DNA from 2 places in the Terribacillus jepli genome. Region 2 is predicted to be linked to the other one. Evidence: riboswitches for the same ligand, from Rfam matches in the RefSeq annotation. Region 2 holds a riboswitch; the other holds the start of a gene.
The links. Region 2 has a riboswitch for S-adenosylmethionine ahead of AB1K91_RS19315 (hypothetical protein). Riboswitches for the same ligand answer to the same signal wherever they lie in the genome.
Positions count from the first base shown of each region.

Region 1 (3,419 bases), on a different contig from region 2:
CTCCAGCGACAATTTCCGCTTCCGCTGTCCCTGCTTTTCCCTCGACTAGTTTCTCCAGATCATTCACCCGCATCCGGACAATCTGAACCACTTCTTCATTCAGCAAAATATCCGGCAATTCCTCTAAATAATAAAAGAACTGATGGCAGAACTCCCGATCGACTAAATCCTTGGCGAATAGTTCTTCTTGGATGATACCTTTATAGAATAAGTCGCTTTCCTCAAGTGTGACACCCAATTCTTCTTGCACCTCACGTAAGCCACCTACCACGGGCGTTTCGCCGCTTTCCAGATGACCAGCTGCGGTAATGTCGTATTTCCCGGGAAATTCACTTTTATTGAAAGATCGCTGCTGTAGATAAATGTATAGTTCTGTACCATCGTGTTCCACGAACCAGCAGTGGAAAGTCTCATGCCAGTCACCATCACGATGGACTGCCTGTCTTTCTTTTACGCCAATTTCCCGATGCCGCTCATCGAAAATCGTCAATAGCTCCATAGTTTCCCCCATACTTACTCTTTTTTTCTAATGTACGCGATAACATATGGATTGTCTACCGCATACTTCCAATCAAATGGAATTTTCGCGCATTTCTTCCACCAATGGCATGATTTCTTTCGCGAAACGTTCCATCTCTTGCTTATGCGGCGAAAACTGAAGCAGCAGGAGACTGACACCAGCATGCTCATAAGCTAATATACGCTGTGCAATCTGAACCGGTGTACCGACCAAGTTCGGTCGCAGCCCCCTAGCGGCAACAGCATCATCACTTATTTGGCTTTTTTGTGCAAGCTCCTCTTCCGTTACATAGGCTTCATAGTCCGCACTGGTGATACGCTCCCATTCTTGGATAGCTTCTTCCTCTGTTTCCCGGCATATGACGTAAGCTGTCATACCGAACTCCGTAAACGCGGACTTGCCAGCTGCTTCGCGGCGGATCTGCATATCGGCAATCATGCTGGCCACTTCCTGCACGGTGCCGCCCTTCATGACATACGCATCACACGTCTCGGCAATCGTCTGGCGCAGGTAGTCGCTTTCTCCGCCTGCATATAACGGCGAAATCCCCTTTTTACTCCCCGCCGACGAATAATCGACATGTTCTACTTGATAATACAGTCCATCATAAGTATAACTGCCAGCAGTCCAAACTCCCCGCAGCACCTCGAAGAATTCTTCTGTTTGAAGATAGAACTCCTCCGTTCCCTCAATATCGCCTGCTTGCCGCTTTCTTTCCTCCTCACGCAGGAAAGAAACGACTGCCAGGGAAAACCGGCTATTACTGATTTCATCTATCTTCACCGCCTGCCTGGCGGCTTCTGCAGGCTGATCGATGCTTGGCCGGACAGCTGCCATGATATGCAATTTATTTGTTGCTTCGGCAATAGCTCCAGCCGTTTTCCAAAAGTCCAGCTTCTGATCGACATTTTTTCCTTGGTATAAGTAGGTATCTGGGAGGAATACGGCATCAAAACCCAAGTTTTCAGCCATATGTGCTGTTTCCTGAACGCATATAAGGCTCAAAGCCCCCCCATCCTCCACATGGCGCAGCCAGCTGTTTGAAACTGGCTGCCAGTATGCATATTTCATTGTTATTACTCCTTTTACACATAGGAAATCCTACCGAACGACACATTAAATCTACCAAAAAAGCTTCTTCGATGAGAAGAAGCTCTTACTTGCAGCCGTCGTCATCTTATCACGCAGCTTTTGCTGCAGGTCGTAGCACCTTCCTGCAGGACTGCCCTCCCGCAGTGGGTTGCCGGGCTTCATCGGGCCTTTCCCTCCGCCACTCGTTATAAGATTTCTTATGAATTGTCACCTTTCACTATACCAGAATAGCAGTGTCCGATTCAAACAGAATAACTGCGGCGCTGATATGCCTCCATCAACAGACGGAATCCATCTTGTCTTGCTTTCTCTTCATAGACAGGGCTTGTCAGCATGAATTCAACCTCCGCGCCATAATAATCTTCCAACCCTTCCAGTTGCTGAAGCACTTCAGCAGCTGTTCCGATTACCATGGTCGCACGGTTATCTTCCAGACGCTCCTTTTCATAAGGAGACAGCTTATAATCGGCTGCTGTTTCCGGCCGCAGCATTCCTTTGACAGGTCTTCCCTGCTCCTGCAGCAGTGATGCAACTTCATGGCTTTTTGCCAGTGCTTCTGCAGCCTCCGTCGTTTCTGCACAAAACAGAAACAAACTGACCATCATTTGCGGGTTCTGTCCATTATTCCGGAAGGATTTCCGATACATATCCAGCACCGCTGCATCTTTTTCTCCACGTATGAATTGGGCATAAGCGAACCCGATTCCATGATATGCTGCTAGACCTGCACTGCCCGCGCTGCCGCCCAGCAGCCAGACTGACGGAGCCGTGTTGATATCTGGCATCGCGATCAAGTCGCCGAAGCGATGTTTTTCTTCTATTCTTATATTCAAATAATGAAGCAAGTCACGTATTTGCCGATCATACCAATCCTCAGGCATCACCTTATGCTCTTGCAGTGCTCTTTTCGCTGCCGGCATCCCGCCAGGCGCTCTTCCGATACCCAGATCGATCCTTCCAGGATGAAGCGCTTCAAGCAATCTTGCATTCTCAGCTACTTTATACGCACTATAATGAGGCAGCATGACGCCGCCTGAGCCGATACGGATGCGTGATGTTTTAGCAGCAAGATGCCCCATCAGAAGCTCGGGACTGCTATGGGCCAGGCTGCCAGCGTGATGCTCGGACACCCAGAAACGCGTATAGCCAAGCTGATCGGCGAGTTCGGCCAGCCGTACCGTTTCTTCCAAAGCTTTTATCGCACTGCCATCTTCTTTCATACGGGATTGATCCAATATACTAAGCTTCATTCTCTTCACTCCTTCTTTTTATCATATCCTGTGCGAAAGACTTTTAAAAACAATCCGTTTTTCTGTATGCTAGAAATGACTGAATAAAAAGGATGGTGCTCATATGATCGGGTTTATCGGATTAGGAATCATGGGACAAAACATGGCTGCAAATCTGCTCGAAAAGGGCGAACAATTAGTTGTATATAATCGTACAAAAGAAAAAGCACAGGCATTATTGGACAAAGGTGCCATCTGGGCAGAATCACCTCGGAAAGTCGGAGAACAAGCTGATATCGTATTTACGATGCTGACAGACCCACAAGCTGTTCAAGCAGTTGCTTATGGCGAAGATGGGCTTTTCAGCGGCATGAAGGAAAGTAGCCTCTGGGTGGATGTCAGCACTGTCAAGCCAGCATTCACCAAAGAAATGGCTGAAGCTGCCCGCGCACACCAAATCCGCTTTGTCGATGCACCCGTTTCGGGTTCCAAGGCACCTGCTCAGCAGGGCAAGCTGCATTTCCTTGTCGGCGGTGATGCACAAGATGTCAAAGAGATCACCCCACTGCTTGAGAAAA
Region 1 covers NZ_JBFEGH010000010.1:84,915-88,333, reverse strand. Annotated here, with positions in the region: gene AB1K91_RS12365 (NUDIX hydrolase) at 1-499, opposite strand, end outside; gene AB1K91_RS12360 (LLM class flavin-dependent oxidoreductase) at 572-1,591, opposite strand; SAM riboswitch class I at 1,695-1,806, opposite strand; gene AB1K91_RS12355 (LLM class flavin-dependent oxidoreductase) at 1,855-2,862, opposite strand; gene AB1K91_RS12350 (NAD(P)-dependent oxidoreductase) at 2,966-3,419, shown strand, end outside.
Region 1: linked by a shared signal. The riboswitch ahead of AB1K91_RS12360 (LLM class flavin-dependent oxidoreductase) and the one ahead of AB1K91_RS19315 (hypothetical protein) in region 2 are both predicted to bind S-adenosylmethionine.

Region 2 (3,419 bases):
CGTCAATCAGTGCCTGTTGTGCGTCAATAATCAGTAGTGCTTGCTTCAAGAACATCTCTCCTTAGTTTTTCGCTAATACCTTCCCGCTTTGCGTCTTGTATGCTTGTTTTCTCTGTTTCATACCGAACCGCCTCCTTTATCTGATAACTTCAGTATAAAGTAAAACAAACGGGAATGGGGGAATATTCCTTAGAACTGTAATTCCTTGCTCCGCCAGAGATAGGTCTGGATCAGCTGATGGGTATCCTCCAAATCCTTCACCGAGACTACCTGTGTTGTCTTGTCCAGATGCTCGATCGGGATGTTCAGGATGCTTACCGGAATCTTAGTGGACAGTTTCTTATAGCGATGTCGGAACAGGAATTCCAATTGAAACGGGATATCATGCGCAATAGCCAAATCGACCAGCTGATTTTTCAGCGTCTGATTGATTGGTATCGTCTTGTCTGCCACTTTGATTGCAACACCACTGCCCAGTTCGATTGCCCCTCGGTTCTTATGCGCGATTCTTTGACGGGGCACGGACCCGATGTAGAAAGCTGCTTCGCCTTCGAGCTGACTGGCAAGATATTTTTTGTTATGGAATGGAAAGAAGATGATGGTGATTTCCCCTTCAGATGTGTCCCATTGCTGCAAAAGCTTAATGGCAATCGCCGGAGCTATCTTATTATCCAGCCCTTTCCCGACCACCCGGCCGCTCACTTCATCACCCAGATACAAGAAGTCATCGAATAAAGTCACGTGGTCGCCTGGTTCCACACCCATTTCACGTGCATCATTCGCTGAGTTGGCTCCGATATCGATGACAGCGGCGTGTTGCTCTGCTTCACCTGCCATAACCACACCGCCCAGCAGTCCATTTTTTGTCTCCACTTGAACCGCCTGACCTTGGACATATGTTAAGGAGAAATAATTTGCGTCTGCTACGAGCGATCCTGATTCTGTAATGGATGTCACCACATAGATCTCTTCTTTCACCTCTGCCAGCAAGGTGATTTTGGGCGTATACTTTTCTCCATGTTTACGGACAATAAGATTCCCCCTGCTGTCGAAGTGCATCTTATCCGCAAACGGTGTGATTTTATCGACGATTTGTGAAACAAACGATTGATTGTACCCTTTGTACTTTGACAATTCCCGAATCAATTCGAACATGTTGCCTTCCCCTTTCTAATGGGCAGCGGGACAAATACAAAAGCCTCTCGGACAAAGATGCGTCGAGAGGCTTCCTCTATTCATCTTATCTGCCGGTTATGAACCGATGGAATTAGCACAGTGTCTGTAGTCAGATCTGCTGCTGAGGCTTCGCAGGGCCATATCCCTCCACCTCTCTGGATAAGAAACATATACAGTTTTCAGAAAGTTTATCATTCTGTTCAAGGATTGTCAATATACCTTATCTGATTACTCGGAATAAGGATGCAAAAATGGACCTTACTCCAGAGAATGTAATACAATCGTTACAGCTATATCTTAGGAAATAGCCTTAAACTTCTCATATTTCGGCTTTTCTTGTCAGTTAGTAAAATTATTATACATATTAGTTTCAGAATCAATGGATCTTGCAATTTGGAATGCATCTTCTTGACTTCTCCTGTTACTTATAAGCTCATAAAAGAACGTTAACACGAACATCAAATTTGCATTTCCATCTATGTAATCATCAGGGGCGATATACGCTTTACATCCTTTCTTTAGAAAAGCTTTGGCTAAAGAATCCTTTCCCAGAGTACAACCACACCCAATCACATTTAACCCTTCGACAACTGCGTATTTACGGACATGTTCATCGTCAAAGAATCTTCCTTTTGGTTCATTAACTTCATAGATCGAATTTTCTAATTCAGGAACACAAAATTTCCCTTCTTCTCCATGAAAATTAAGTATGAGATAATTTGTATCCAAAACCCTATCCTCACCGGACAACACTTCCACAAGATCATTCGGCCTTCCTACATAGTGTACATAAACCCTGGCTCCAAAGTACTCCAAAGCTAATCTCATAGCTAAAGATTCAGTATCGCAATCAGGTCCAATAACAAGGGTGACAACAAACTCCGGTTTACTCATATTTGCCTCCTGGATTGGTTTTCCTCAATAAGTATATCTTTCCGTCACAAAGTGAGTTGGTATTTTATGGTATAATATCATATCCACATGGATAGTAACACATTTTTCAATTATATTTGAAAAGGATGATCTGAATGAGTTGGGAAGCAAAACGCACCATCGCTGTCTTATTTATTGCAATCCCCCTTTTATTTGCGCTTTGGCTGTGCTTTAACAGCAATCTATTAATCTCGGAAGGATGGAGTATCAGTGATGGATATGTAATGTCCCGGACTTTAATAATCATATTCACACTGTATCTATTCACAAAGATTGGATTTGTCTTGTTTAAAAGTACGGAAAAGAAGTAGTTTTAGACTCACAATTATCACGCTTCAAAAAATAAACGACTAAGCAAAACAAACCTCGGACAGCTAAACTGTTGCCGAGGTTTTTATCTACTTGATTAACTGTGTTGATGATTTCTAGATCGAATATTCAGCTGGCATCCAACTGGCGCCAACACCGCCTCGTCCAAAGTGGATGGCCATGACAGAACTTATTTCATTGCTGATGAATACTTCTGCTTTATTACCATATGTTTTCATTGCATCCTTTAGCTCAGTGGCAAGGTCAATGGAATTCACATGTGTGATTCGGACAATCTGTTTTCCAGACTGTTCTATATCGCTTTTTAATCTATCCAGCATCCATTTTAGCAAACGTTTCTTCGTGCGGACCTTTCCCATAACTTCCAGCTTCGCGTTTTCCAATCCGACAATTGGTTTTATATGCAATAAGTTGCCGATCCTAGACGCAGTTTTTGAAATTCGACCAGTACGCACCAGCGTTGTCAGATCATTTATCGTAAGGTACAGCTGACTGTGAGAACGGTAAAATTCGATGGCTTTCAATATTTCATCGATTGTTTTACCTTGTTCCATGAGCTGACAAACTTTTAGGACAATATTTTCTGCTCCGATGGAAGCCGTATTGGTATCAATCACGAGGATCCTGTTTCCAGCATCCTCGATTGTATCTCTTGCAATACGGGCCGAATTGACGGTACCGCTTACATTTTCCGTGCAGTGCAAGCTGATAATAACATCATATTCAGTCAGCAAATCTTCATATAAAGCGACAAATGACTCCGGTGAAGGCAGGGAAGAAGAATAGGACGCTCCCTCATCAATGAACCGAAACAGCTGATCATTTGTAATCTCTTTTAAATCAACATAGGACGTGTCGTTTATGATGACATTCAAATGCGCGTAATATATAAAAGGATATCGCTGTAAATCCTCTTCTCGCAGATTCGTAAGACTGTCTGTCACAATTGCAATTTTCATTTATTCACCTCTAGTTCCAGT
Region 2 covers NZ_JBFEGH010000025.1:8,065-11,483, forward strand. Annotated here, with positions in the region: gene AB1K91_RS19310 (cysteine hydrolase family protein) at 1-49, opposite strand, end outside; gene AB1K91_RS19315 (hypothetical protein) at 190-1,155, opposite strand; SAM riboswitch class I at 1,238-1,342, opposite strand; gene AB1K91_RS19320 (delta-aminolevulinic acid dehydratase) at 1,516-2,070, opposite strand; gene AB1K91_RS19325 (DegV family protein) at 2,535-3,398, opposite strand.